DNA from 2 places in the Paenibacillus sp. SEL1 genome. Region 1 is predicted to be linked to the other one. Evidence: riboswitches for the same ligand, from Rfam matches in the RefSeq annotation. Region 1 holds a riboswitch; the other holds the start of a gene.

The links. A riboswitch is a leader RNA that binds a small molecule or an ion and turns the genes downstream of it on or off. The one in region 1 is predicted to bind S-adenosylmethionine.
Region 2: it holds a riboswitch for S-adenosylmethionine, as region 1 does, so the genes downstream of both, metA (homoserine O-acetyltransferase MetA) here and ACYCSE_RS04200 (methionine ABC transporter ATP-binding protein) in region 1, are expected to answer to the same signal.

What each region holds. Positions count from the first base shown of each region.
Region 1 is NZ_CM137723.1:901,199-916,539, reverse strand. It holds gene ACYCSE_RS04250 (peptidoglycan D,D-transpeptidase FtsI family protein) at 1-350, shown strand, start outside; gene ACYCSE_RS04245 (peptidoglycan D,D-transpeptidase FtsI family protein) at 530-2,608, shown strand; gene ACYCSE_RS04240 (Cof-type HAD-IIB family hydrolase) at 2,691-3,440, shown strand; gene ACYCSE_RS04235 (DUF456 domain-containing protein) at 3,492-3,971, shown strand; gene ACYCSE_RS04230 (putative polysaccharide biosynthesis protein) at 4,110-5,744, shown strand; gene ACYCSE_RS04225 (DUF2515 family protein) at 5,761-7,050, opposite strand; gene ACYCSE_RS04220 (thioredoxin family protein) at 7,287-7,631, shown strand; gene ACYCSE_RS04215 (COX15/CtaA family protein) at 7,907-8,776, shown strand; gene ACYCSE_RS04210 (UbiD family decarboxylase) at 8,906-10,672, shown strand; gene ACYCSE_RS04205 (Cthe_2314 family HEPN domain-containing protein) at 10,724-11,449, shown strand; SAM riboswitch class I at 11,575-11,714, shown strand; gene ACYCSE_RS04200 (methionine ABC transporter ATP-binding protein) at 11,847-12,869, shown strand; gene ACYCSE_RS04195 (methionine ABC transporter permease) at 12,866-13,534, shown strand; gene ACYCSE_RS04190 (MetQ/NlpA family ABC transporter substrate-binding protein) at 13,609-14,451, shown strand; gene ACYCSE_RS04185 (SDR family oxidoreductase) at 14,596-15,341, shown strand, end outside.
Region 2 is NZ_CM137723.1:3,614,793-3,630,133, reverse strand. It holds gene ACYCSE_RS16610 (S1C family serine protease) at 1-603, opposite strand, end outside; gene ACYCSE_RS16605 (hypothetical protein) at 799-1,107, opposite strand; gene ACYCSE_RS16600 (3D domain-containing protein) at 1,192-1,767, opposite strand; gene ACYCSE_RS16595 (putative sporulation protein YtxC) at 1,829-2,710, opposite strand; gene ACYCSE_RS16590 (hypothetical protein) at 2,951-3,346, shown strand; gene ACYCSE_RS16585 (cation:proton antiporter regulatory subunit) at 3,553-4,047, shown strand; gene ACYCSE_RS16580 (cation:proton antiporter) at 4,052-5,278, shown strand; gene ACYCSE_RS16575 (YitT family protein) at 5,363-6,226, shown strand; gene mqnC (cyclic dehypoxanthinyl futalosine synthase) at 6,323-7,456, opposite strand; gene ACYCSE_RS16565 (aminotransferase class I/II-fold pyridoxal phosphate-dependent enzyme) at 7,890-9,068, opposite strand; gene ACYCSE_RS16560 (PLP-dependent transferase) at 9,065-10,249, opposite strand; gene metA (homoserine O-acetyltransferase MetA) at 10,376-11,293, opposite strand; SAM riboswitch class I at 11,412-11,537, opposite strand; gene corA (magnesium/cobalt transporter CorA) at 12,090-13,025, shown strand; gene ACYCSE_RS16545 (HRDC domain-containing protein) at 13,187-14,194, opposite strand; gene ACYCSE_RS16540 (ROK family protein) at 14,360-15,238, opposite strand.

The DNA.
Region 1 (15,341 bases):
ATGAAGTGAAATTCCCGGATGCATACTGGAATGAGGTCATACGCGGGATGGCAACAGATGTCAGCGCATTTAAAGGCTTCCCTTATGACTTTGCTCGCAAAACGGGGACATCGCAGCAAAGTGTGGGCAGAGAACTAAAAGATAACGGGGTATTTATCGCCTTTGCACCACGCCAGAATCCCAAGCTGGCTGTAGCCGTTGTCATTCCTGAAGGAGGCTTCGGAGCTTGGAGTGCTGGGCCTGTGGCACGCAAAATCTTTGATGCTTACGATGAAGTGTACGGTCTGGACGGGGTACCTAAGAAAAAGGTTGAAACAGCAACTGATTCTAACGCAATCAAACAGCCATAATCCTTTTATACGATGACATTTCATGAAAGCTTCCCTTAGCCTTTGGGCTGAGGGAAGCTTTTTTATGTTTTTTCTACGTTTTCTTACAAAATTGTCATCTGGGAATTCATCGTTTATTGCTTTCGATATGGTAGGATCAGGAATATGAAACCCTTTGGAAGGAGTAATGACCAGCTAATATGGACAGAAGAAGTTTGGATAAAAAGTTTTCATTCAAAAAGAAAAATCATGAAGAGGATAAAGAGTCACGAAAAAAACAGACGGTTTTACGAACCAACCTACTGTTTTTTAGTGCTTTTGTGCTGTTTGCCCTGATCATTACCAAACTAGCTGTATTGCAGTTTGTACAATCGGAGGAGCTGAAGGGCCAGCAGCAATCTGTAAATACGAAAAATGTCCCGTTAGCCCCGAGTCGCGGCACGATTTATGACTCCACAGGTACGGTTAAGCTGGCGTATTCGACTTCAGTACAGTCCTTGTATGTAACTTTATCTAAGGATTATAGCAAACGTACGGAGAAAGATCGCAAGCCGGGGGAAAAGCTGCTCCCTGAGCTCAATGCATTTGCTGCCAAGCTTACTGCCAAATTAAACGAACTGGGTCGTACCGAAGGAGAGCAGCTTAATGCAGAGGAAATAAAAAAGAGACTGGACCCGGACTATAATCAATATAGGGGATTTACCCCACGTTTGGTCAAATCCGACCTGAGTCGGGAGGAAATCGCTTATTTTCTGGAGCATCGGACAGAGTTTCCTGGTGTAGAGGTTGTAGAAGAAAGTGTACGCCATTATGACCCGGATCGGGTGGCGGTACAAACGATTGGATATATGTACAAGTTCAAAGGAGCCCGTGCGAACCGAACCAAATATAAAGAGCTGTACCAAGCTAATTCGGAGGTTCTAAGACCAGAACAGGTTTACCTGGAAAGTGAAACGGTTGGATATGATGGCCTGGAGCTGCAATACCAGGACGAGTTGAGAGGAAAAAACGGATATAAAACGGTAGAGGTCAATCCTCGCAGCATGCCGGAGGGCATTGAATCCATTACTCCTCCTGAAAAAGGACATCATTTATATTCCACCCTCAACAAGGAAATTCAGCAGAAAACCGAACAGGCCATTATGGATCAGCTTCGCTGGCTTCATACTCATGCCGTATCGGGGAAGCTTCATCAAGACGCTACCACTGGCTTCGCTGTAGCGATGGAGGTAGAGACCGGAAATATCGTGGCAATGGCCAGTATGCCGGATTATGACTCTAATGTATGGAAAAGTGGAAGTACCTCGCCTTCGGTATATGACGAAATTCAGCATAAAATGGGAAATGGAACAATTAAATCCGTGCCTAGCGGAAAAGAGGGTCCACATCCAGAATCCTCGGTGCTTTTGGGTTCAACCATTAAACCGCTAACCGTGCTGATCGGGTTGAAGGAAAACCTGTTTTCTCCCGGACAGACTTATCAGGATACGGGAAGTGCGTACTACGGCAAAAATCGCTCCAGCCGGGTTGGGAATTCTAGCGGACATGTGTATGGTTCTTTGACACCTAGCAGGGCAATTGAGGTCTCGTCGAATACGTTTATGGTAGATATGATCGGCAAGCCAATGTATGACAAATACGGAAGTAATGCAGGGGTGCATCAGGGAATTGACGTATGGGACAAGTATATGAAGGCATTTGGATTAGGCGTACCGACAGAAGTAGATCTGCCGGGCGAGTGGGCGGGGAGACTTGAGTATACGAGCAAGCATGAAAGTGCGCTGACACGATTGGTACAGGCATCCTTTGGTCAGCAGGGAAAGTATACGGCCATGCAACTGGCCCAGTATACGACTGTGCTGGCAACAAAGGGCAAGCGCATGCAGCCTCATTTGGTCAGCAAAATTGTAGATGATCAGGGGAATCTCGTACGTGAGTTTAAGCCGCAGGTGCTGAATGAGGTCGCCTTTTCAGATACGTACTGGAATACAGTGATTCGGGGTATGGCTACGGATGTTAAAGCCTTTAACGGATTTCCTTATGATTATGCCCGCAAAACGGGAACTTCTCAGCAGGTGGTGGGGCGTACGGTTAAAGATAATGGGGTGTTCATCGCTTTTGCTCCACGTCAAAATCCGAAGCTGGCGGTAGCGGTCATCATTCCTGAAGGGGGCTTTGGTGCGACGAGCGCTGGACCGGTTGCGCGTAAAATATTTGATGCGTATGACGAAGTATATGGGCTAGATGGTACTCCTAAAAAGCCTCTGGCAGCAAAGTGAGGACTTGAATTTTTTTGTGGGCTTCTCTTTTTCATGGTAAAATGTCGTTGGACATAAGGGACATACAGGAGGAAGAGAGACTATGGGAGAAAACCAATATAAATACAAACTGCTTGCGCTCGACATGGATGGAACCTTACTGAATGATAATCATGAAATTTCCTTGGAAACGATTAACTGGATTAACAAGGCGATTCAGGAAGGGATTCATGTATGCTTGTCCACCGGACGTGCAGCCATGCATGCTCTGCCCTACGGTCAGCAACTCGGCCTGGAGACGCCAATGGTAACCGTAAACGGCAGTGAGGTGTGGAAATCACCCCACGAGTTGTGGCGACGTTATTTACTTGATAAGGAGCTCGTTCGCAAGATGCACCAGATTGCTGTAGAAACAGACTCCTGGTTCTGGGCGTACTCAACAGAGGAATTATATAACAGGGATCGTTGGCCGGATACATTGGACACACAGGAGTGGCTCAAATTCGGTTATAATACGGAAAATGACGAAATTCGCCATCAAATTTTGCTTAAGCTTCAGGACATGGGTGGACTTGAAATTTCCAATTCTTCGATGACAAATTTGGAAATTAACCCGGCTGGTATATCCAAAGCCAGTGGAATCGCTGAAGTGTGCGACCTGCTTGGCATTACCTTGGAGCAGGTGGTTGCCGTTGGCGACAGTCTGAATGACCTGGCTGTGATTCAAGCGGTTGGACTGGGCGTAGCAATGGGGAATGCTCAGGATACGGTTAAAGAAGCCGCTGATGTGGTCGTGGCTTCGAACAATGACGACGGCATTGTAGAAGTGATCCGTGATTATGTGCTTGTGTAATGAAACGAATGATGCAGCAAGCAGGATGAATGAACGAGAAGGAGGAGGCCCATGGACGTTGTAGGCTGGATTGTTGTCATTGTGCTGTTCATTGTGGGCATGGCTGGGGCGGTATATCCCGTATTGCCGGGGGCGCTCGCCATCTATTTTGCATTTTTTGTTTACGGCTGGTTTTTCTCGTTTGCTCCATACAATGCATTGTTTTGGATTATACAAACACTAATCGTTGTTGCCCTTTTTGTTGCAGATTATGCTGTGAATGCCTGGGGAGTCAAGCGATTTGGCGGCTCGCGTCTGTCGGCGATCCTCAGCACTGTCGGGATTATTATTGGTCCCTTCGTTATTCCGGCATTTGGTCTGATTTTGGGGCCATTTATCGGCGCTGTGCTGGGTGAGCTAATTGGCAAAGCCCCGCTGGACCGAGCTATTAAAGTGGGCTTTGGCTCTGTATTAGGCCTTTTTACCAGCACCGTGATGAAAGTGATTTTGCAGCTTGCCATGATTATTGTATTCTTGATTTGGGTGTTATGACCCGAGATTCGTTTTCGTTTATTATGATTTGCAGAGACAGAATCGACATGCGGCTCCGCACCGGTGATGGCTCAGGCCATGATTGTTTGTGCGGGGCTTTTGCATGCGTGTGAACAGCAAGAAAGAAGGGAACGCATTTTGTCCAATAAAGAAACATTCCTTAAAGGTACGCTTATTTTAGCCGCTGCCGCCTTGGTGGCCAGAGTGCTTGGTCTGGTACAGCGTGTTCCATTGGAGCATCTGCTTGGTTCCGTCGGGAACGCCTCGTTTACCATTGCGAACAACGCTTATTTGATGCTGCTTACGGTGGCTACGGCCGGTATTCCAAGCACATTGAGCAAAATGGTTTCAGAACGTTATGCACTGGATCGGCCTTCGGAAGCACGACGTGTGTATCGAGCGGCTTTGATATTCGCGGCCGCGGCAGGCATTATCATTACAGCGCTACTGTATTTTGGAGCACCTTACTTTGCCGAGCATGTAGCAGGGGTTCCGCAATCCGCTTTGGCCATTCAGGCTTTGGCACCAGCATTACTGCTGTTCCCTGCCATTGCCATGATGCGTGGATACTTCCAAGGGCGCGGTAATATGACCGCAGGCGGTATTTCACAAATTGTGGAGCAGGTTGCACGGGTAGCGACTGCTATTGTACTCGCTTTTGTTATTTTGAAGCTGGGTTATGGAGATCGCGAGGTTGCGGCCGGGGCCTCCTTTGGAGGTGTCATGGGAAGCCTTGGCGCTCTAGCGGTCATGTTGTACTACACGGTGAAATTGCGTCGCCAGGATCGACAGGATCGTCAAGATCAATTCCAAGAGGAAAGCTCCGCGCTACCGATGATGCGCATTTACAAAGATATTTTCAAGCTTTCCATTCCCATTGTATTATCGTCTCTGACGGTACCGGCGGTCAACTTTATTGATACGTCGATTGTGGTGAGACTGCTATCTGGTCAAGTGGGATTGGATCAGGCGACTACTCAGTTGGGTTATCTAGGCTCTCGGGCACAGAGTGTGGCGGGAATTCCGCCGATTTTGGCCATTGCGCTCAGCCAATCGCTCATTCCGATCATTTCAGCGGCATTTGCTCGTAAGGATGAGCAGCATTTACAAAATCAGATGACGCTGGCCTTGCGTATCTCTATTTTGACTGGAATGCCAATTGTGCTAGCTTTATGTGTAACCGCCTATTCTATTAATGGTTTACTGTTTAGCTCGCTTGGAGGCAGTGGTATCATCGCTGTTCTGACACTCGGAACGATATTTCAGATTACGATGATGACTTCTAATTCAATACTGATCGGTATGGGCAAGCCGCGTATTTCAATGGTTAATGTCATGGTCGGTATCGTCGTCAAGTTTGCAGCGAGCTGGCTGCTGGCTGGTTGGCTTGGAATTTACGGGATCATTGCCGCAACCGGATTATGTTTCCTCGTGATCACGTTGCTGAATTTGCGTGTGCTTAAAGGGATCGTCTCCTTTTCCATCATGGGCCGTCGCTGGGCAGGGTTCTTAACCGCAGTCGTCGTCTCGGGAGCTATTGGATACGGTGTAAATGAAGCCTGTATTCTACTGGTGCATCTGATGCCTGCGCGTGTGGCCTTCTTGATCGCGTGCTGCATTGCAGGGGCAGCTGTACTGGTATGCTACTTGCTGTTGCTGGTTGTACTGCGCGTATTGCGCAGGGACGAGCTGGGCAACTACCCACGTATGTTGCAAAAGGTACTGCGTCCGTTAATGCGTCTACAGCGTGAGTCCACAGGACAACAAGGCTAAAGAGTCCTCCAGTCTATCAGTGGAAAGGTTGCAAGCTGTTATGGGCAACGTGGGCCATTGCTGTTTTTTGGATGCCGTGGCGATGCTCATGGCGCATGGCAAATAACAGCGGTCGCCTTGGTTCGCTGAGATGCCCAAGTGTGGAGCCGTCCTGAAACCAGTCATAACGGGGGATTGGATCATAAGCTGTATCGGACCAGACGGCGTTCAGCTCCGGGCTGTACAGACGTTGTCCTGGCGGTAGCCATTCATGTGCTAAAAGCGTTGCACTTTCATCTGGAGAGTGCAGCGCTTTTTGTTCATTCGGGGTGAACAATCCGGGCCAATAGTCGCTGCGTGAACCCGTATGGGGCACACTGTTAGCGAATGCTGATACCTGGTCCAGCACCTGCTGATGGCCGAAGAGCATAGCATAGAGACTTTTGCCAAAGCCGATCCGCTCGTCCAAATGGCCGAAACGCTCCATCACTAGTCCAGCAAGTCCACCGTTCAGCCCAAGTGGAAATATAACCTGATTAAGCTGGAGCCAGTCATGCAAATAAAAGCCCGGCTTGTGTGTCACAAATTTTTGAAAATACGGATCTTTTACCACACGTCCTTCAATATAGTTTTGTTCATTAATGATGAGCGCCACAGTCAACAGAGAGCTATCCCGCCAAGCCCAAAAACGTTCCCAAAAGGGCTTCATGAATGGCGAAACGTGAAAATAAGGCAACAAATGAAAGCAACTCCGACCCAAATGACGGCTGTGCATGTAAAGTTGTAACTGCGGGTAAGCATCTTGAAAAATAAGGGCATTACAGCGCTCCAGTAGCCGATACAGCCATTCCTTTTCCTGTTCGCCAAACAGGTTGCCAATCAGTCCCCCTTTCAGATCGGTCATATTATAGCCGCCATTACGAGAAACCAGGTGGGCCAGTAATGCCCAGTGTAACTCCGGGTAGCCACGATAGCATTCAAGGTAAGCGGCCGTGCGGGTGACGTTGCTGCGATTCTCCTGTGCTGTATCATTTTTGATCCGCTCCAGCAGCTCACAGTCTGTTTCGCATAAGGGCATATTCAGAGAAGAGGGACGCGTAGCGGGTCCGTTCACCAGCATTAACGCTTCAGCTTCATTCATAGCGGCCTGTGCTGTATGATAATCCCACGCTAGTTGACGCAAGGGGTAGCGTAATTTGCGGGATTCGGTCCAAGCCGCCCGTTTGCCCTCCCAAGCTTCCTCTGCAACACGGGGAACGGAACCCAGTAGCTTTAGCCCTCCTTGAAGCTGTCGAGATGCTGTATGGAGCCATTCGGTAAGAGACATGACTAAATAACCTCCTTTCCAATTGCAAGCATCCCCGTATCCTGCCAAGTATGTTGGGTATGCTGTTAGGATGTCGTCGCTTATGTGGATTCTTAAGTATATCTTTAGTATGCCTCAATGAGAGGGCTTCCAATCGGCATGTGAGCAGAATGGGGGAGTGTGCAAAAGCTTCACTTGGCGTTACAATAGAAAGTGCAATCTTTTCAGCATAAAAAGAATTTAAGGAGGAATCATCCATGCAAAAAATCGTCTCTCATGAAGACTTTAATAAGGCAATATCTACTCCCGGCGTAACGGTGGCTGTATTTAAGGCGGACTGGTGTGGGGATTGTCATTTCATTGATCCGTTCATGCCTGATGTGGAACAACAATATGCAGATAAGCTTACATTAATTGAGATTGATGTAGAACAGGCCGAAAGCGTCAGTCAAGAGCAGAATGTATTGGGTATTCCTAGCTTTATCGCTTACAGTGAAGGCAGAGAACTGGTACGTCTGGTGAACAGACTGCGCAAATCCCGCGAGGAGATTGAGCAATTTTTGGATCGGGCTGTTGAAGTCCATGCGAGCTTGGCAAAATAATGAATGCTGTACATGCATGAAGGTTACAAAGTGAATTTTAAACATCAAGACATTCAGAAAGCCGCTTCCTTCTAAGGGGGCGGCTTTCTCACGGACACGTTCACATTTTGTCAACAAAGCTCGTATGTCAAGGAACGATATATCAGTTATAATTACTTTAAGTGATCATTTCACAACATATAAAGTGAATAAATATTATATTTGGAAGGATACGGGTGAATTTGAATAACAAAATTAGAATATTAAAATGGCTGGCACTCGTAACATGTATTGTCATGTTTTTGGCTACCTTCGGTGGAGGTGTCGTGACACGGACGGATTCAGGTCTTGGCTGTGGCCGGGAATTCCCGCTTTGCAATGGCAAGCTGGTTCCGGCACATACGATCGCATCCCTTATTGAGTTCTCTCATCGTTCCGTTAGTGCCATGGCCGGGATTCTTTCTATCGCCTCATTTGTTGGCTTTTTGCTGTTTATGAAGCATCGGAAGGATTTACAGCTATTCTCGCTGCTCACGCTCTTGTTTGTCATCATACAAGGTGCCATGGGGGCGTTGGCTGTCATTTTCTCCCAATCGGCTGCTGTCATGGGACTGCATTTTGGCTTTGCGCTTATCGCCTTTGCCAGTGCAACTATGATGACGCTGGGGGCCTGGCAGGAGCACGCGGACTCACGCCACACTCCGCGTCTGATTCCTGGGCGTGTCAGTCGGGGCTATCGCAACTTTATATGGCTATCGACGATCTATACCTATATTGCTGTCTATTCAGGGGCGTTGCTTAGTCACTCGGTCATCCAGAAGGTTGTAAATATTGGGGGCTTCATATCTCCACTGCTGCTTCATCAGATTTCAGCCGGTCTGCTGTTCGTCATTATCTTGGCTGTGGGTCACTACTCATACCGTTATCACCCGAATCACCGAGATATCCGTATATTGGGTGTCGTGTCGGTCTTGTTAATTTTGCTTCAAGTGGTGATTGGAATTATCTTGTTGTACGTCAACAGACCTGAAATCTACATGTTTATCGTGCTGGGACATATGCTGGTGATTGCATCGTTGTTCTCCGTTTTGGCTTATCTGAGCTATCGTGTATGGCAATTGTCACCGGACCGCAAGCTTGTTCCGACCCAAGCACAACGTACCTAAGCATTTCATAGATCATAGTGAAGCGGATTTTTGCCCAAGAGGCGTTTAAACACGTATAATAGCATATAAGAAACAAACCAGGCCCACGAGTTTCTCGAGGGCTTGATTTGCTTAGGAGGAGTCGTCCAGTTGATCTACCAGAATTTGCGCCAATTTATTGAAGCGCTGCGTAAAGAAAATCATCTTAAAATTATAGAGGCACCTGTCGATCCTTACTTGGAGCTGGCTGAGATTCATCGAAGAGTCATTGAGGAAGAAGGGCCGGCACTGCTGTTCACGAATGTAAAAGGAACCCCGTTTCCTGTAGCCAGTAATCTGTTTGGCACAAATCGCCGTGTGGATATGGCTTTTGGCCCGCGACCTGAGCAACTGATGGATGCGATTGTCGGAGCCACCAAAACATTGTTTCCACCTACACCCAAAGCATTGTGGAATGAACGTGGCCTGATTAAGGACATGCTAAAAGTAGGGCTAAAAACAGTATCTCACAGCGAGGCCCCTGTATTGGGAGTTCGCCGTACAGAGGCTCCGTTAGCGCCACTGCCTAAAGTGACCAGTTGGCACGAGGACGGGGGGCCGTTTATTACGCTTCCACTTGTGTATACCGAGAAGCCAGGTCAGTCTAAGGATCATAATCTGGGGATGTACCGCATTCAGATTTATGATGATCAGACGACGGGCATTCACTGGCAAATTCATAAAGGCGGCGGTTTCCATTATCATGAAGCGGAGCTGCGTAATGAGCCATTGCCTACGACGATTATCATTGGTGGCCCGCCTGCCCTGATTGCGTCTGCCATTGCTCCAGCACCGGAAAACTTGCCTGAGCTGCTGCTGGCTTCGCTTATTATGGGAGGCAAGCTGCCCATGACAGAAGATCCGCTTGGAGGTCACCGGATTCCAGCAGAAGCAGAATTTGCAATCAGCGGTTATGTGCCGCCTCATGAACGCCGTCCGGAAGGCCCGTTTGGTGATCATTTTGGATATTATTCATTACAGCATGATTTCCCTGTATTTCATGTCAAACATATGCATCACCGCAAGGATGCCATTTATCCGGCAACCATTGTAGGTAAGCCTCGGCAAGAAGACTACTATCTCGGTGAGTTTTTGCAACGTCTGCTGTCGCCTGCATATCCGCTTGTGATGCCTTCCGTCAAGTCCCTGTGGGCATATGCGGAAACGGGCGTACATGCGCTGGCAGCGGCAGTCGTACGTGAAAGCTACTCCCGTGAAGCGCTTGTATCCGGTTTTACTATTTTGGGTCAAGGTCAATTATCCTTGACCAAGTTCCTGATGCTGACGGATCGAGTAATTGATTTATCTGACTTTAACCTGCTGCTGGAAACCATTCTGGAGCGATTTAATCCAGCAACGGATTTATTTATTTTCAATCACACGTCACACGATACACTCGATTACACAGGCCGCAAGCTGAATCATGGTAGTAAGGCGATCCTGATGGGGATAGGTGAGCCTGTACGTGAATTGCCTCGTGCTTATGAGGGAGGCGATCTGCCGGGAATTCGTGAAATTAAGCCCTATTGCGGAGGATGCCTCGTCGTATCGGGTGCGTCCTTTGAGCAGGAGCCTGAGCTGGCGGCACGTGTTTTGGAGCGACTAGCAGCGAGTGAGCAAGAGTGGCCGCTCGTCTTCATTGTGGACGATGCCAAAGAAGTTGTTCGCTCTCAAGCCTCGTTCCTGTGGACAGTGTTCACACGCTTTAACCCGGCTACGGATATGTACGCGGACAGCGAAGTGCGTTTGCATCATCTGAACTATAAGCTGCCGATTGTAGTGGATGCGCGTATGAAGCCGGGGTATCCGGATGAGGTGTTACCGCGTGAGGATATTGTTAAGCTTGTAGATCAACGATGGACGAGTTATTTCGCTTGACGCCCTAATGAAACCTACAGCCGGATTTTACATTTATAAGGAGGCGTAAGCATGATACGCAAGCTACTGGGTGAGCCGCCACGTGTGAACAAGGGAATCTTGCTGGATGCCATGAATAGCATGTCAGATATGTTGAACCTGCTGGAGCGGCAAATTCAGGCTGGTGGAGATCCGACCCACGATTTTCGGAAGGCGGATATTTTGACACGCGGTCTAATGTCATCTCTGGATGAACTGGAGCAGAGCCATCATGCTGCCGCCTTTTTCCGTATGAAAGTGAAAGCCGGATATGCTGATGATATGAGCGAGGATGAAAAATCCGACTATGCATTATATGTTTTCTTTTATAAAGATGGGTTTGTGAGGGTATTCTCCATTTTAGATAAGCTGGGCAACTGGCTAAATGATCTGTGTGATTTAAAAACAGGGCAGTATAAGGCTCATTATTCGTATTTTACCGTGTTGCGGCAGCTCAAGTATCTCAAAATGCATCCTGTATTGACCGATAATTTAATTGATATCAAGGACACATACAACGATGCCATCAATCGGCTGCGTAAGCGTCGGAATACGGAGATACACTATATGAATACGGAAATGCAGGATGATCTCTGGCAACGACACCGTGCTTTGTATGGAAAAATCCAACTGGAGGACCTCGATCACCATTTGGAAGATTTGCAGCAGGGCTTGGAAATGGTGTGTCGGTCGCTGTCAAACGCCTTTACTTATACTGCGAAACAATGGGAGAACCGGGCAGTACGCCCAAAAATATGATAGAAAATATCCTTTGACAAAGCTATGTAAACTATCTATACTGAAACCTAGTTTCAGAAAAATGCTTGAATTATATTTTTTTATATAAACTTAACGGACAGCTAAAGCTGGAGTTTAACATATTTTTCTTATCCAGAGAGGTGGAGGGACTGGCCCGATGAAGCCCGGCAACCCGTTCTTTCCCGGTGTAATACACTGGGAGGGAACATGATGGTGCTAATTCCTACAAAACCGCTAGAGTTATAGCGATTTTGGCAGATGAGAAAAGGTTCGCAAGGTGGGGCCCTTTTCATTCTGTGAAAGGGGCTCTTTTTTGTATAAATAGCGATTTTATACAATCCTGAGAGATGACAACTGGTTAAAAGGGTAAGGAAGAAGTGAAGGGGGTCGCAGCACGTTGATAGAGCTTAAGCAGTTAACCAAGCATTATGGCAAAGGCAACCGACGCGTTAATGCGCTGTCTGGGTTGAATCTTTCTATAAAGCGTGGAGAAATATTCGGAGTGATTGGTCACTCCGGGGCGGGGAAAAGTACATTGATCCGCTGTATTAATTTATTGGAACGCCCTACTTCAGGTGAAGTATGGGTAGACGGGGTAAACCTCACCACTGTGAGTCAATCCCAATTACAAATGCAGCGCCGAAAAATCGGAATGATTTTTCAGCATTTTAATTTGTTGTCCTCGGCGACGGTGTATGACAATATTGCATTTCCATTGCGGCTGGTAAACACGCCCAAGCAGAAGCTGGACAAGAAGGTTCGTGAACTGCTGGAATTGGTGGGTCTCGAAGAACACAGTGGAAAATATCCGTCACAGCTCTCAGGTGGACAGAAGCAACGGGTAGGAATTGCACGGGCGCTGGCTAGTGATCCTCATGTATTGCTGTGTGACGAAGCGACTTCAGCGCTTGATCCGCAGACGACGGGGTCTATCCTGAAATTGCTGCTGGATATTAATCAGCGCTTTAATTTAACCATCGTACTGATTACACATGAAATGCATGTCATTCAAAGCATCTGTGATAAAGTTGGCGTCATTCATCAGGGCGACATCGTGGAGCAAGGTCCGGTGGCGGAAGTGTTTTTGAAGCCGCAGCACCAGGTAACCAAGGACTTTATCCAACGGGAGTCAGAACATCCCGAAGAGTTACAAGCAGCGATTGCGGCAGCAGGTGGCGGCGAGTCAGCGCAGGTGGTGCGTATCTCCTTCTTGGGCAGTAAAACATATGATGCGATTCTGTCGCGTACGGCTCGAAGTACTGGTGTTGATTTTGCGATCTTGCAGGGAACCATATCTACGATTAAAAATGTACCCTATGGACAGCTAATCGTTCGTTTTGAAGGAAATCATGAGGATATAGAGCATACGCTGCGCGAAGTGTCTGGGCAAGGACTTGATGTGGAGGTGATTGGACAATGAGCGAACTTGATTTTTCACAAGTGAGTTGGGAAGAGCTAGGGAATTCTACGCTGGAAACCCTTCAGATGCTTGGGGCATCGGCATTGTTCACCCTCGTTATTGGTTTGCCGCTCGGCATATTATTGTTTCTGGCGAGTCGCTCCTCGTTAACTTTGATGAAGGTGATATACATTGTATTATCATTCATCGTTAACATTTTACGTTCCGTACCCTTTATCATTTTGATCGTTGCACTTATTCCTTTTACACGATCGCTGGTAGGTACCTCGACCGGGGTGTTGGGAACCATCCCACCTTTGGTTATCGGGGCTGCTCCATTCTTCGCACGTCTTGTCGAAACGTCTCTGCGTGAAGTGGACAAGGGCGTCATAGAAGCCGCACAAGCGATGGGTGCCTCGACAGGACAAATTATCCGGCGGGTGCTGTTACGTGAGGCACTTCCGGGTCTGCTCGCTGCATTAACCATTACCGTCGTTACACTCGTATCCTACACGGCAATGTCCGGGATGATCGGGGGCGGTGGACTAGGTACACTGGCTATCAACTACGGCTATTATCGTTATGAAACGGCTGTCATGATCGTTGCGGTCGTGCTGATGGTTGTATTGGTACAATTGCTGCAAATGGCGGGAGATCGCCTCGTGCGGCATTATACTCGAAAATAGGGAAAACATATAGATATCCTTATTGATCAGGACGTCTGCTCCTGAATATTACAAATTATTGGAGGGGTAATAACATGAAGAAATGGGTATTGGCTGTATTAAGCTTGACATTAATTGCGGTGCTGGCTGCTTGCGGTACAAAGAGCACAACATCGGATACAAACAATGCGAACGAAAATACAGGCGGATCACCACGTGAAGTGGAGCTGAAAGTTGGAGCTTCTCCTGTGCCACATGCGGAAATTTTGGAAGCAATCAAGCCTCAGTTGGAAAAAGAAGGGGTTCGTCTCCAAGTCGTTCAGTTTAACGACTATGTACAGCCGAACGTTCAATTGTTTGACAAGCAGCTGGATGCTAACTTCTTTCAACATGTACCTTACTTGGATGTGATGAACAAAGAGCGCAAAATGGATTTGGTTTCTGTTGGCGCGGTTCACCTGGAACCTTTCGGCATCTACTCCCAAAAATATAAAAAGCTTGATGAACTTCCAGATGGCGCAACTGTAGCCATTCCGAACGATGCGACAAACGGAGGCCGTGCTTTGCTGTTGTTGGAGAAACAAGGTCTGATCAAGCTGAAAGACGCAAGCAACATTGAAGCTACGGTAAAAGATATTACAGAGAATCCGAAAAATCTGGAATTCAAGACTTTAGAGGCGGCTATGCTGCCACGTCAGTTGCCTGAAGTGGATATTGCGTTGATTAACACGAACTACGCTTTGGAAGCGAAGCTGAACCCTACGAAGGATGCACTGGCACTGGAAGACAAGGATTCTCCATATGCTAACGTTCTGGTAGCACGTCCTGATAATAAAGATTCCGAAGCGATTCAGAAGCTGCTTAAAGCTTTGCAATCTCCAGAAACTAAAAAATTCATTGAAGATAAATACCAAGGCGCAATTATCCCGGCATTTTAAGTAGGGAACGAGAACGCATTGCACGCAACCCCCAGATTCTCTTGAACAAGAGGACTGGGGGTTTCTTTTTGAATGGAGTTGTAGGGGAAGCTTAAATATTTTATACTTGGGGGTGACCGATCTCTGTGAACAGGAGGAAAATTGTTGAGAGATAAAGTCGCATTCATAACGGGCAGTGCCAAAGGTTTAGGTAAAACGACCGCTCTGCGTCTGGCGGATGAAGGCTGTAATATTGCGCTGAATTATGTGCATAGCCAAGCAGAAGCTGAAGCGCTTAAGCGGGGGATTGAGTCTAAGGGAGTACGCTGCTTGTCTTTACAAGGGGATATTTCTGTTCAGGAAGATATTAGGAGGCTGATTGGTGAAGTACAGGATCGGCTAGGCGGAGTCGATATTATGGTGAATAATGCCGGACCGTTCATCCGGGAACGCCGTCTGTTTGCGGATTACAGTGTAGCTGAGATTCATGCCATGATACAAGGGAATCTGGTCGGTACCATGTTGCTGGATCATTTGGTATTGCCTTACATGCGGAGCCAGCAATGGGGACGTATTATTCATTTTGGCTTTGGTCATGCTGGAGAAGCAAGGGCTTGGCCGCATCGCGCCGTCTACGCAGCCGCTAAGGTGGGGCTGGTGTCTTTTACGAAATCACTGGCTGTGGAGGAAGCTCCTAATGGCATTACGGTCAATATGATCTGTCCAGGGGATATTCGAGGAGCAAATAAGGAAATGTCAATCGCCGATGTCATCGGCATGCAGGATAAAGAGACACCGCGTGGACGTCCGGGGAGTGGAGAGGACATTGCGCGAGTGATCGCCTATTTGTGTGAGGAGCATTCGGATTTTATAACTGGTAATATTATGGATGTATCGGGAGGATTGGACCC
Region 2 (15,341 bases), 2.7 Mb from region 1:
GCTGCTTTGTCTGCCACTGCTACCACTGGTTTGTTTGGCAAGCGTTTCGATTTTAACGACTGCCGGCCCAGCCTTGGCCACAACAGATTGAACATCAGCGGTACCTGAAGGCATCACAGCCGGAACTGCGCTTGGAGTCGAGCTGGTGGTTCCTGAATTAGTCGTTTCTCCGCTTTCAGCTGCCGCCGAAGTCAACGCCGTCTCGGGTGTGAACATATTTGTTCGGTCAGCTGTATACATCAATACCGTAATGACCAGCATCCCGGCCAAAAAAGATAAGAATATTGTTTTCACCTGCGACTTGGGCTTATTCGGTTTGAATTGCCAGTTGCCGCCATTCCGACCCGAACCATCCTGTTGCTCAGGCATAGCCCGATGGTAAGAGGGAGGAAGAGGTCTCACTGCCTGCGGTGGCGTAATCTCAACATCCTTTTCCACCGGCTGCCCTTCCTTACGTTGTCCGTCCGATTGAACTGAAGAAAAAGGGCCGTAAGAATAATAATATGAGGAACCGTTCGAATCGTTTTGCCGAGTTGCGTTATCGGTATCAACCTGATCGTTGTCGTTCCGGCGTCCGGAGTTATTATTTTTAAATTCGTCCATTGTATATCTCCTCCCAAACCCTATGCTTCAAGGTGGTGTTGTTTAACTGACTTTATTTTGCACTTTAAACCTTAATTCCACCTTAAAAACAATTAAAAAGGAGATAAAACCTTAGACCTATTGTACCTAATCACTTTTACTTAAAACGAAATGCCCCGGATATAATCCGGAGCATTATCGATTGTATATGCTTTTTTATTTCGTGTTAAAGTTTTCGTCGAACTTTTCGTTCGGTGTTTGAGCATTGTTTTGAATTTTGTTACGGCTGGAGTTTTGAACTTTTTGCGCTACTGCACCTGTACCGCCTTGATCTGTTGCAAATTCTTCGTCATACTTCTCATTTGGTGTCTGGAAGTTGTCTTGAATTTTATTTTGTTCAGACTGCTTTACCTTTTGTGAAACGACACCTACCGTATTGTCTTGTGCAAATTCCGCCTTGAACTGATTTCCTGTGCTTGCCTTGAAGCCTTTGTTCGTGAAAGAACTTCCGCCTTGATTTGGCATAATTCTCAACCTCCCAGTATGTTTTGTGGGATAAGCTTATCCCGCAACATAGTATGTGATGTTGGAAAAAACAATATTCAAGGATTATATGGAAGCATCCAGTGTCGCACTCGGAATGGTTTTATGCGTTTCTATCGCTTTTTGGAGCGATTTTACCATCTTTTCCGTACATTTTCCGTTCCCTTTTTTTATAATTTGAACATCCACATCTTTCTTGCCCCATTCAGAATACACCTGCCGGGTTGTTTTAAAATACAAGTCAATTTTATTGCCCTTAATCGCAGAACCTGTATCTGCTACAATCCCGTATCCATAACCTGGAATGTACAATATGCTCCCCAAAGGAAACGTTTTGGGGTCAGCCGCAATCGTAGACAGAGTGTTCTTGTCACGACGCACTTTTACACCGGAATACGTAATACCGTAGCCGGGATGATTTGGCCGTTTGCCAGTCGATTCATAGCCTGCTGTATATCCTGTTGCCGTGACCGTCATGGTCGTAATAACCTGCTCCTCGCGTGGAGCCAAAACAGGTGCGGACTGCCATTTTTTATGCTGGACCGGTTCTTTGTGACCGTAAACTTCATTGCCGGGCAATACCAGACAGGTTGCAATTAACACGGTTCCCAAAATCCGTTTCCATACCAACATGGATCTCATAAAAAACCTCCCCTTGAGGCAAAGGCTTTCCAGAAATCCATTGGTTTATACGAAAAGATTATTATTTTTGAACATCCTGACCTGGATAAAGTCTGCTCAGCTTCACTTTATCTTCAAAAATATGCAGGAGTGTCCGCACTATGGGGGTGTGCTCATCGTCTGTGTGCAATATAATGGAAGCAGGAGAAATCGAAATAAGGGTGCTTACGATTCGATCTTCGACCTCCATTTCTAGTTCAATGCCTGGCATCTCGACAATGATGTCATCTGCATCAGGAGTCGGTATGGGTACCATGGCACTATCCAGAATCGTAAAATTATGTCCGCCTTGGTGAAGTACGTGTACGAGCGGAACTTTGCTTTCCTGAAAAAAAACAAAATATTTAAGCAGCCCCATAAATTCTTCGTATTGCCGATCTGCCCAGAATTCTTCCATGGCATAGTCGACGATTTCTTCAAGCTCTTTTTTATACGCATGGAGCCTAAATTGAATCAGTCCTTCCAAATTGATCACATGAAGCTCCTTAAAATCCTTCTCCAGGAGAGTGGTCAGCTTACCATGACGCTTCAAACGGCCTCTCGGGCCATCATCGTTTAACAGTGAACGAATCATACTGCGAATTTGCTCCGTATCCTCTTTCTCCAGCAGCGAACAGGCTTTGGTGAGAATGAGATTGAGCATCCCCCACTCCTTGACTTCGATAATATAATCCGCTATTGCCGAAGACATGATGCTGTATACACAGGGGAGAAAGCTTTCAAACGCCGAATTGCTTTCTGTGCCCTTGCAGGTCCATGCCACTTTGTTGTCCAGCTGTCTGAAAGTGAATCGAAATCCGCGCCGTGACATATGTAGTCCCTTTGTTCTACTTTTGACCACTTCATAAAACCGGTTGGTTTCCTGATCTCCGTCTGTATTGGTCCACACTGTAAACAGTTCCATTGGCTCACTCCTTTCGATCACTGCTTTCAGTATATGGCGGCCTCTAAAGGGTTATACGAAGTGAACGACTGGAAACAGAAAGACATATCCAAAAGAGGATGATCAAGTTTCAAAAAGCTGGTTTGGCGTGTTATAAACAATTACTGTGATATAGGAAATAACGAAAGACGTTTGAATATTTAGGGTGGGGTATGTTAAGGTTATAGTAATATGAATTTTTCACAAGAGGGAGGAGATAAGATGTTAACGATGCTGAACATGCTGCGTACATTCATGATCGTCATATTGAGCCTCGTTCAGATTTTGTCCCTTCCTGTGACGTTTCATGCGGAAGACACCACTCAATCCCTCCAGTTTACTGCGGGATCTTCTGTCGTGCCTCATGCTGATGTTTCCTCGTTAGAAACAGATTCTCACGGTCTGGAACACCATTCCAAACCAGCTATACGCAAATCCTCCCCTTTACTTCATCTGGTGATCGCTGCGGCCAAATCACTTCCCTTTGTCATTTTGATAGCGCTTGTGCTGTTATTGAGCATCCCTAAACTACGTCTGCCTTTTATTCCTGTCATTTGCAAACTAAAGAAGCAATTATACTTGTTCCCCATCAAATTCACCTCTAGTTATGTGGCTTAACCTCCCTTTGCTTGCAGATCACCACATTCGCATGTCTATTTGTTAATATTTCCCGATAGCTGTAATACGTAAGTGTATGTATCAGGTTTTTTACGTTAATTCATAAAATTTAATACAAAAAGAAAGTTTCCATGTCACTCCCAGAGTATGTGATTTATTTCCCATACCATTCATTTAAATAACGTATCGTACAGGAGGCTTTATAAATGGATATTCGAGAGTCTATTTTGCCAGGAATCGGGATTAAGTATCGAATAGATGCAGAGAGTGGCGACCGAATTGTCATTATTATTCATGATGATGGCAGGCGCGAGTTGTATCACTTTGATTACGAGGATCTGGAACAAAGTATTTCTATGACAACCCTGAATGATCAGGAAGCGCGATTGGTAGCCTCCATCATCGGGGGTATGACATATAAGCCCAAACAGCTTGAAAGTGTAGAAATGACGTTTGATGATTTTATTATCGAATGGTATAGAGTGGAATCCCACTATGCAAGTGTCGGCAAATCCATCGGTGAGCTGGATGTAAGGCAAAATTCGGGAGCCACTGTTATTGCCATTGTGGAGAAAAAAGGAATGAAATATGTAAATCCTGGTCCTGAAGTGATTATTAACGATGATGCCACTGTAGTCGTTGTTGGGGAACGCGATCAGCAAAAACGCTTTAAACAAATCCTTATGAACGGAAGCGGGTGATTGGATGGATCATCTGGTATTTGAGGTTGGATTGGCAATTGCTCTCATCGCTGCAGCTGGACTTATTTCCTCCAAACTGCGCTTCTCGGTCATCCCTTTTTATATCCTGATCGGAATGGCAGTTGGGCCGCATGCGATGGAGCTATGGCATTTTGATTTTCGCTTTATCGAAAGCGCCCCATTTATTGATTTTATGGGAAGAATCGGAGTGCTGTTTCTTCTCTTCTACTTGGGTCTCGAGTTCTCAGTAGGTCGGTTAATTAAATCAGGCCGTTCCATTGCCGTGGGCGGCACCATTTATATTGGCATCAATTTTACACTGGGGCTGGCTCTTGGCTTCCTGAGCGGCTTTCCTGTAGCAGAGACACTGGTTATCGCCGGAATTACAACAATATCATCCAGTGCTATTGCTGCGAAGGTGCTGGTAGATCTCAAGCGGACTGCCAATGCAGAAACAGAAATGATTTTGGGCATTATTATGTTCGAGGATGTTTTCCTCGCCGTATACATCTCCATCCTCTCCGGATTGGTTCTTAGTGATTCATCCTCGCTCGGGGGTGTGCTGCTATCAGCGCTAATCGCGCTTGGCTTTATGCTTGCAGTCATTATTATCGGCCGTAAGGCCGTCCCTCTGTTAAATCGGATTCTCCGTATTCGCTCCAATGAGGTATTCGGACTTGTTGTTTTTGGCTCTCTGTTTCTGGTGGCTGGTTTTTCGGAAACGATTCATGTGGCGGAAGCTATCGGCGCCCTGTTGGTCGGTCTGGTACTGGCCGAAACGGAACATGCCAAACGAATCGAGCATTTAATTGTTCCTTTCCGCGATTTCTTCGGTGCCCTGTTTTTCTTCAGCTTTGGACTATCCATCGATCCACTGTCCCTGGGAGGAAACGCGATATGGCTTGCGCTGGCAGCAGTCGTCCTCACGTTATTTGGTAACATTTGGGCAGGAATGCTGGCTGGGCGTACGGCCTCCTTATCTCCCAAAGCGTCAGCAAATATCGGTCTGACCATTGTGGCACGGGGTGAATTTTCGATTATCATGGCCAACTTGGGCAAGGAAGGCGGTTTGCTTGATATTGTTCAGCCCTTTGCAGCTATCTATGTACTCATACTGGCGATTCTTGGACCACTTCTGACAAAGCAGTCAAAACCTATCTTTAATATGTTAAACAAAATATTTAAGTTCAAGGACCCCCGCCTACGAAAGGAAGAAAGTAACTCGGCATAACTGCAAAAGCTGGATACGACAATCCATAGGAGGGAAGGCTATGCCGCACGCTGTAAAACATGCCGAAACTCTATGAGGCGGCTTGTGAAGCCCGCTTCAGGAGATGCGAGCAGGTTCCCTGTCTTTTATACGGTGATTGGTGGAATTACGGCATCCGTCGGTCTGGAATTGTTTTTACATCCGCATGATATGATCGCTGGAGGCGTCACGGGGATCTCCAGACTCATGTCGCTTTATACACAGGAGCATTTTGGGTTACTGCTATTCGTTTTGAACTTGCCACTCATGTTGCTGTATTCTCTGTCTACTCACAAACCCATGCTGCTTCGGGCACTACCCGGCTTGTTCGCCTTTTCGGGCTCAGCCATTATTCTTTCGCCTTTTCCGGCAGTGAGTGGCCATCCGGTCGTATGCGCTTTGGGCGGCGGAATCTGTATCGGTCTTGGCGCAGGGCTGGCAGCTCGTCATGGTGGCCTGCTCGATTCACTAGGACTTAACGAATCTGACGATGGCCGTCCATCCACATTGTTGCTAACACACCGCAAGATTCCATTAATACAGATTGTTATGCTGTGTAATGGTCTGCTGCTCATTACCGCCGGCTTTGTGCTAGGCTGGGAGCCAGCTCTCTATTCAGCCTTATCCTGCCTCGCCGCCTATGAAACGACCCGGCTGATGTTTACCGGTCTGACGCGTATGGTTTGTGTTGTCAGCAAGAAACAGCAAACCGTCGAGGATGCCATATATCGCAGGCTGCGTATACACAGCACACCTGTTGGAGGCTCTGCACAGATAGAGAGTAAGATTAAAAGCGAATCTGAGGATAAAAAAGAACAAATGGTCATCGTTTACAGCGTTCATCTGTTGGATTTGCAGCGTTTTAAGGCAGTCATCCAAATGGCTGACCCGCAGGCTGAGATCATGTTTTTGAAACGATGGAAAACATAGCAAAGTAACACATCAAAAAACGCTTATCTACACTAATCCTTATACATAGATTAGTGATGGATAAGCGTTTTGTAATTAACAATATATTAATGGATATTAATTTTGCATGATAAAATCATGTTCAATACTGCTGGCACTGTCAAAAGTACGAATAATATCATAACGGGTATTGCGCTGTGCCGGAATGTGACCCGTCTCGCGGATCAACTGTAAAATGGATTCGATGTTAACCTTATACGTTGCGCCTGCAGCGGAAACTACGTTTTCCTCAATCATGGTGCTACCAAAATCATCGCAACCGTAGTATAACGATTTTTTACCGATTTCAGGTCCCATAGTTACCCATGAGGATTGAATATGCTTGATGTTATCCAATACAAGACGACTGATCGCAACGGTCTTCAGATATTCCTCTGGCGTCTGGCGTTCCTTCTTCAGATTGGTATTGTCTGGCTGGAAGGTCCAAGGAATAAAGGCCAAAAATCCTTCAGAATTATATTTGTTTTCAATGCATTCGTCCTGAGCATCACGAACACGCAACAAATGCAGCGCTCGCTCCTCCATCAACTCGCCAAAGCCGATAACCATCGTAGCGGTTGTGTTCATCCCAACCTTGTGAGCCGTTTGCATGACATCCATCCAATCACGCCAAGAGCCTTTGAGACGGCTAATTTTGCGGCGTGTGCGGTCATCCAAAATTTCTCCGCCTCCGCCCGGAAGCGAATCCAATCCAGCTTCATGAATGGCTCGAATCGTATCTTCCATGGATAGACCGGATTTTTCCTTCATTTTGTGAATTTCAGCTGGCGAGAAGGAGTGCATCGTAATACCAGGAAAACGCTCCTTAATAGCTTTCAGCAAATCCGTATAATAACTGAACGGCAGATTTGGATTCACACCGCCTTGCATTAGAATTTCGGTGCCACCTACCTCCTGCGTTTCCTTGATCTTCTGAAAGATCACCTCATCGGGCAAAACATAACCTTCATCGGAACCCGGTCTACGGTAAAAAGCGCAGAAGCGACAGTATACGTCACATACGTTCGTATAGTTAATATTTCGTCCGATGACGAAGGTTTTAATGGGATCGGGGTGCATGCGATTCATGACTTTATTCGCCGCGTGACCTATTTTTTCTACCTCGTCTGATTCGAACAAAGCAACGGTATCCTCTAAATTCAGGCGTTCGCCGCGTAGGGCTTTATCTAAAATATGGTCGATTACACTCATGGTGTATCCTCCTTCGCTGTCACAGGGCGACGAAATGAACGACAGGACTTATGAACGAGAATGCTTTCACAAACCTGCGTTCGAACCCTGCCGTAATGTATGTTCATGACTGGCCTTGTATGTTGTCTGTGCTATTTAGCATAGTAAAACCTAATGATAATACTAACATATCTTTAGGTAAGGGACCATACTTATTCCCGCTTCTTTCTGCTTTTCACCTAGGAAAACAAGCAACTGCCAAGCTTATCTCAACATTACGTATAGCCAAGAAATAACAAAACAAGACTGAAAAGTGCCTTTTTTCACACTGTCCTTCATGTCATTCTTATAGAAAACAGCAAGCCTCCTGAAATACTGGAAACTTGCTGTTTAGTGCTGTACATATTTGCTCCCGGCGTGAAAACGACAAAGATGCTGCGGATGTGCTAACGCTCTAGCGCAGCGCCTCATCCAGATCACTGATCAGGTCGTCAATGTCCTCCAAACCTACGGAGAAACGAAGTAGTCCGTCCGTAATCCCGCGCTCCAATCGTACACTACGGGGCATAGCCGCATGTGACATCATCGCCGGATACGACAAGATGCTTTCCACAGCTCCCAGACTCACCGCTACAATTGGAATACGTACGCGACTGAGGACTTCTTTTGCACGCTCACCAGAACCCACATCAAACGATATCACTGCACCATAACCGCTGGATTGACGCTCATGAACTTCACGCCCTGGATGATTTTCCAGACCCGGGTAGTATACTGCCTCAATGTCGTTACGCTCGTTCAGCCAGTTAGCGAGCTTGGCTGCACTCTTTTCGCTGTGAGCCATACGAGCCTCCAGTGTCTTCATACCGCGCATGAGCAACCATGACTCCTGCGGAGCCAGCACGGTACCCAGTCCATTTTGGAGCTGCTTGATTTGTCTCCCGAGCGATTCGGTACGCGCTACCGCAAGTCCTGCCAGCACATCGCTGTGTCCGCCTAGAAACTTGGTCGCACTGTGCAATACAATATCGACTCCCTGCTCAATCGGACGTTGATAATAAGGTGTCATAAAAGTATTATCCAATAAAGTTAAAAGTCCGTTGTCCTGTGCCCAAGAGGTTATTCCTGCTACATCGGTAATTTTGAGTGTCGGATTGGACGGTGTTTCCATATATACAGCCCTTGTATTCTCCTGCAACGCCTCTTTCACAAGGTTGAGGTCCGTCATGTCGACGAAGGTCGTTTCGATATTCATCCGTTTCAAAATGGAGGTCAACAGTCGATATGTTCCCCCATATACATCCTCGGAAACAATGACATGATCTCCAGCGGATAAGAGCATAAAGGTAGTGGAGATGGCCGCCATACCTGACGCAAAGGCAAAGCCGCACGCCCCGCCTTCTAATAAAGCGATATAATCCTCCAAAGCTTGTCGTGTCGGATTACCTGAACGGCTATAGTCATGCTGGGGAGGATTAAAAATATCATGATGGTGAAAGGTAGAAGCTTGATAGATCGGGACGCTCGAGGCCCCCGTAACGCTGTCAATTTCAGAACCAAAATGCAGCAGCTTGGTAGCGAACTTCCGTTCTTTGTTCAAATCCTGCCCGATCCTCCTCGCATCCTCTATCATTGCAGCTCTCCTCCTTCTACTTCTTGACGTGCCGCTTCCAACGCCGAACGCAAATCTTCAATGAGGTCGTCTGTATGCTCAATGCCTACGGAGAAACGCAATAGCCTGTCATCTACCCCGACAGCATCCCGAATTTCTGCTGGTATGTCCGCATGTGTCTGCACCGCGGGATAGGTCATTAGCGACTCAACACCGCCGAGACTTTCCGCAAACGCAATGAGCTTAATGTGACGAAGCAAAGGTTCCACATAACGAGCATCCTTTACTTTAAAGGAGAAGATACCTGTATTTCCGCTGGATTGTTTATTTTGAATCTCACGACCTGGGTGGCCTTCGAGAGCTGGATAGAATACTTCTGCCACCGCCGGATGCGTCAGTAAATAGTTAGACAGCACTGTTGCATTATGCTCATGTCGGTCCATACGCAGCGCTAACGTCTTCATCCCCTTCATCAACTGATAGCAGTCACTCGGGGAAAGCACGGCCCCTATGGAATTGTGCAGAAAGGAAATTTCAGCTGATAGCTCTTTGCCTTTGGTTACGATTAACCCTGCCAGCACATCGTTGTGTCCGCCCAAATACTTGGTTGCGCTATGTACCACAATATCCGCGCCGAGTTCCAATGGCCGCTGGAAGTATGGTGTTAGCAGCGTATTATCTACAATGGTAAGCAACTGATGTTGTGATGCCCATTCAGCCACCGCTCGAATATCAGTAATCATCATTAACGGATTTGTAGGTGTTTCTATGAATACAGCTTTGGTGTTCGGTCGACATGACTGTTCGAGTGCTTCAAGATCGTTCGTATCCACATAACTGGCTGTTATACCAAATTTAGATAATATGCGCTCCAGCAAACGATATGTCCCGCCATACAGATCCAGCGATACTATGAGATGATCTCCCTGTCCAAACAAAGCAAATACCGTTTGCAGCGCCGCCATACCTGAGCTACATGCAAAGCCTGCATCACCAGATTCAAGTGCAGCAGAAGCCTCTTCCAGTACCTTTCGCGTGGGATTGATCGTCCGAATATAATCAAATCCTGTGCTTTGACCCAGACGGGGATGGCGGAACGCCGTAGATTGGTAAATCGGGTAATTAACAGCCCCGGTTACTGGCTCCTCTACTGAACCGATTTGTGCCAATCTGCTTTCGATTTTCCACTGTTTCTCACTCATATGAATCCTCCTGTTAACTTCCATAGTGGGTGCTATAACCAATCCTGCAAAAATGGATGTCAAAGACTATACTGCTGCGCTACTGCAAGGTGGTACTGTACAAGGGTAAACTACAAGCCCCTTTTTTTAAATCTGGGGCCCGATATCGTAAGGTGTCTCTTGGTATACATAATAGTTCAGCCAATTCGAGAATAATAAATTGGCATGCGCCCGCCAGATTGAGGGCGGTGTGCGCTCAGGATCATCATTAGGAAAATAATTTTTGGGAACTTCAATATCCATTCCTTTGGCCACATCGCGGTCGTATTCCCATTTCAATGAAAGCGGGTCATATTCAGAATGCCCAGTTACAAAAATTTGTTTACCGTCAAGCGTGGCTACGAGGTACACTCCAGCTTCCTCGGATTCGGATAAAACTTCTAATTCGGCGATATGATCAATATCTTCCCGCCGAACCTCCGTATGTCTGGAGTGAGGGGCATAAAACAGTTCATCAAAGCCGCGTAGCAATTTTACTTTAGGTTTAATCACGGTGTGTGGAAATACGCCAAAGCATTTGTAGTCGAGCCCGTATTTCGGGACATTGAAATGATGGTATAAACCTGCCTGTGAGGCCCAACAAATGTGCATGGTCGAAGTTACATTCGTTTTCGTCCATTCAAAAATTTGCCGGATCTCCTCCCAGTAGTTCACATCCTCAAACTCAAGCTGTTCAACCGGAGCTCCTGTAATGACCATGCCGTCAAAACGACTGTTCTTGATCTCGTCAAACGTTTTATAGAACATATTCAAATATTCTTGCGATGTATTTTTGGATACATGAGACTTCATGTGCACCAGCGTGACGTCCACTTGCAGCGGCGTATTGCCGACCAGGCGCAATAGTTGGGTTTCCGTTGTTTCCTTCGTAGGCATCAAATTCAAAATGGCGATGCGCAACGGACGAATGTCCTGATGATAAGCCAGGCTTTCATCCATTACGAAAATATTTTCGCCCTCCAGCACTTCCTTGGCAGGTAGTGTATCTGGAATTTTAATCGGCATGTAAACTCACTCCTTGTTCGGTAAGTTTTGCGAAAATCGTCCTGCTGAGATGCCGGGCATATAATAAAAAGACCTTTCTCTGGTTAGAGAAAGGTCATATTTGTATCCATATGCGCCTCTCTCATCTGTCAGGGCAACGCTCTTTGTACAAAGCGCGCGTCCTGCAAGAATTAGCACCGTGCGATTAAAATCGCCGGTTGCCGGGTATCATCGGGCTAGTCCCTCCACCTGCTCTTGATAAGATTTCGCTATATTCATTTTGGGTTCACAAAGTTCTTGTTGTTCACTTTAATGCATCGGCTGGGCTTCGTCAAGATGGGACTTTTAAATTTGTGCCCTGCAATCACATTTTGTCTACCTTTTCCATAGGTTAAATCATATCCCTCCTTTCGCTGAAGCTCTTGCCACTACTGTCGATTTAGCCCATGATTTTGCGCTTGAAAGGCCGTAGGCCGAGCGTTATACTATACAAGTGCTATTAGGCAAAAATATGGAGCAGTAGTGCAGACTTTGAGTGTTTCCTGCGATACTGTGGCAATCAAAAAAAGAACATTTGAGAGGTGAATCCGGAATGGAAGGCGACCCGAGTCCGAATAGGCGGCGATCCCTGAACAACAGCATAGGAATGACTTCAGCTTGCCGAAAGACGGGACGCCAGGCTCTGCATGCTCCAAAAGCCTCCGGCTTTTGATGAGAATGCACGCTTACCCGCACCGGCTAACTGGCTAACTGAGTTCATTCCTTATGCTTAAGGTAAACGTATTTCCGTTACGACGGAGCATAAGGAGTGACATATATGAAAATCCGTTTGGTCAACAACGGGGTTTTTACCCCTGTCGAAGAAATTGAAATGGCGCTTACTGCACCGACAGAAGGTTTTTATTGGATTGATGCTGATGTCGATGATTTGGCAGTGCTCCAACCTTTATTTTCCATGCATGATCTTGCAGTAGAAGACTGTTTGAGTGAAGAAGAACAGCGTCCGAAGATCGAAATTTATGAAAGCCATTATTTTATCGTTGTAAATAGCATTCGTTTTGATGATGAAGAAATATTTTTGCGAGCTTTGAACATCTTTCTCGGCCGCCATTTTATCATTACGGTGACCAAGCAGAAAATCAATGAGCTTCGTACCCTCAAGCCTATGCTGTGGGAGCAAGAAGTCAGCCAGCCTGACCGCTTTATGTATCTGTTGGTCGACTTGATTGTTGACAACTATTTTCTGGTTGGTGACCGGATTGAGGTCCGCATTGAAAAGCTGGAAGAAGATATTCTAATGCATACGAAAAAGTCGCATTTGAACGAAATCATCGGCTTACGCAGTGAGATTCTGTGGCTGAAAAAGGTGCTGGGTCCGCAAAAGGAAGTCATCAATACCCTGAACAAACGGGATTTGCGACTCATCGACGATCAATTGCAAAAATATTTCAGCGACATTTATGAAAATGCTGTGAAAATTTCGGAGACTTTTGAAACTTACCGCGATTTGATGGGTAACCTTCGAGAAGCTTATCAATCCAGTATCGCCAATCGTGCCAATGAAATTATGCGTGTATTTACGGCAATAACGACCGTATTTATGCCATTGACGGTCATTACCGGAATATATGGGATGAACTTCGATAATATGCCTGAACTTCATACACGTTATGGCTATTTTGTCGTCATTGGTATTATGGTGGCACTAGGTGTCAGTATGTTCTGTATTTTCCGCAAGAAAGACTGGGTTTAAAAAGAAAAGGGGAAAAAGTACGGAGTTGGATACCTATTTCGATTTTCAAGCTTGATCATAAAAAGCAGCAGCCGTGTCCTATGAGGAACTGGCTGCTGCTTTTTAGTATGTTGGACCCTGAATGTACTTTAATACTTTAGCTTTATCCAATCAGTTCTATATTATCCAACATGTCGGTCGGGTACCTGCTGATGGCGAAACCGTATACGGATCAGACGCAGACGCTCATAAATTTGATCCAATCCTGTTTCTGTCGCCTTTTCTTCCCCATACACTTTCAGCATGACAGGCTTGAGCAGCGTATCCCCCAACTCTTCATAAGCAGACCAGATGGCTGCCTGCTCCTCCTCAGATACATTCACCAATTCCTTGCCGATCAGCTTCTCCATATCAATACCATCCCTGTCCAAATGCTCCACAGCTTCAATCATTTCTCTACGATGCAAACCTGTCTTCATCCCGATATGCTCCAGTGAAAGACCGTCCGAAATGCCTTCGATAATCGTTCTAGTTAGGCTGAACTTATTCAGCTCCTGCCTGTATTGGTTCTCTTTTTGCTTGTATAGCCATGACAAAAAAACTTCTTCTTCCAGCGTCTCTGTTACCCAGTTCAACGGAAATGGCGTGGTCCGGTCATTTTGTGTCGTAATAGCCAATAGCTCCGTCCCATATTGCGACACCTTACCCTGACCCATACCAGGCAGCTCCAACAATTCTTCTTCGGTATGGGGAAGATAGACGCTAATGAGTCGAAGCAGCCGATTCGTAGCGATAAAATAAGGCGCTTTTCGTTCCGTTGCTGCTTTTTGCCGTCTCCACATCGTCAACTGCTCATACACTTCATCACGTGGAAACAAATCACTGTAGCAATACAGCTTTTGCAGCGTTTGTCCTCGTCCTGATGATCCTTCTTGCTCATGAAATACGCCATGGATTAAGGGCCTGTAGCCCTCAGCCATTTTGAGCGCCAGCTCATGACGGTATACATGCAGTAATTCCTGCCACAAGCTGCCCTCATACCAAAGGTCGTCTATACTTTCATCCGGGACATGTTGTGTGCTCCAGCCTGCACTCCATCCCCCTTCATGTTGCCCAATCCATACCTGAGCAAAGTCCTCATAGCCCTGTTCATTCCGTTTGGACAAGCGATTTAAAAATACAAACTCCATGATTTCTTCCTCCCTCATATCGTTGAAAGACAGTCCCGCACAACACAAAAACGCAAAAAAAGCACCTATCCTGCGTATTCGCAAGAAAGGTGCTTCCCTTTTTGAGCCGTACTATGCTGTTGCCTATATAATAACCGTACCTTGGAGTGCCGTCAACCATAAATTCTAATGATTCAGCTTTTCCTTTGCCAATGCCAGAGCACCGCACAATCCAGCATTGTCACCCAATCCCGGAGATACGATATATTGCTCAATATCTGTCGTCAGACTCGAATGCTGTACGTATCCGTTCAAAAGTTCTTGAAGCTTGGTACGAATGAGCGGGAACAGTTGGTCCTGCTTCATTACTCCCCCGCCCATAATAATTTTTTGCGGTGACAGGATTAATACATAGCTCATTAAAGCCTGTGCCAAATAGTACGCTTCCATTTCCCAGGCTGCGTGATCGATAGAAAGTTCATGTCCTTTAACCTTCCATCTTTTTTCGAGCGCAGGACCTGCTGCCAGTCCCTCCAAACAATCTCCGTGATAAGGACATGTCCCCTCGTAAGTATCTTCTGGGTGACGACGTACCAGAATATGCCCCATTTCCGGGTGGGATAATCCATGTATCAGCTTTCCACCAACCAAAGCACCCGCCCCGATGCCTGTACCTATCGTAATATACAGACAGTTGTCCAATCCCTTGGCGGCACCCCAAATAGACTCACCAAGTGCTGCTCCATTCACATCCGTGTCAAACCCCATAGGCACATCAAAATGCTGTTTCAGTTTGCCAATTAGATTGTAATTTCCCCAATGTGGCTTTGGCGTTGTTGTAATATAGCCATATGTATCACTGCCTTCGATAGGATCAATCGGCCCGAACGAGCCTACGCCCAACGCTTCAATGCCCTTGCCTTCAAAAAATGCGATGACATTCTCCATTGTTTCTGCTGGGGTGGTTGTTGGAAAGCTTGCTCGTTCCAGTACCTCCCCATGTTCGTTGCCAATTCCACATACAAATTTGGTACCGCCTGCCTCAATTGCTCCCAATACTGTCATAGTTGCTGTTGTCCCCTTTCAATAATCCGGTTCTCTATCCACTATATTCACCTGAAATGTGCCCGAGGTCAATCCCCTTATCGCAATTGTATATAATCCTTCA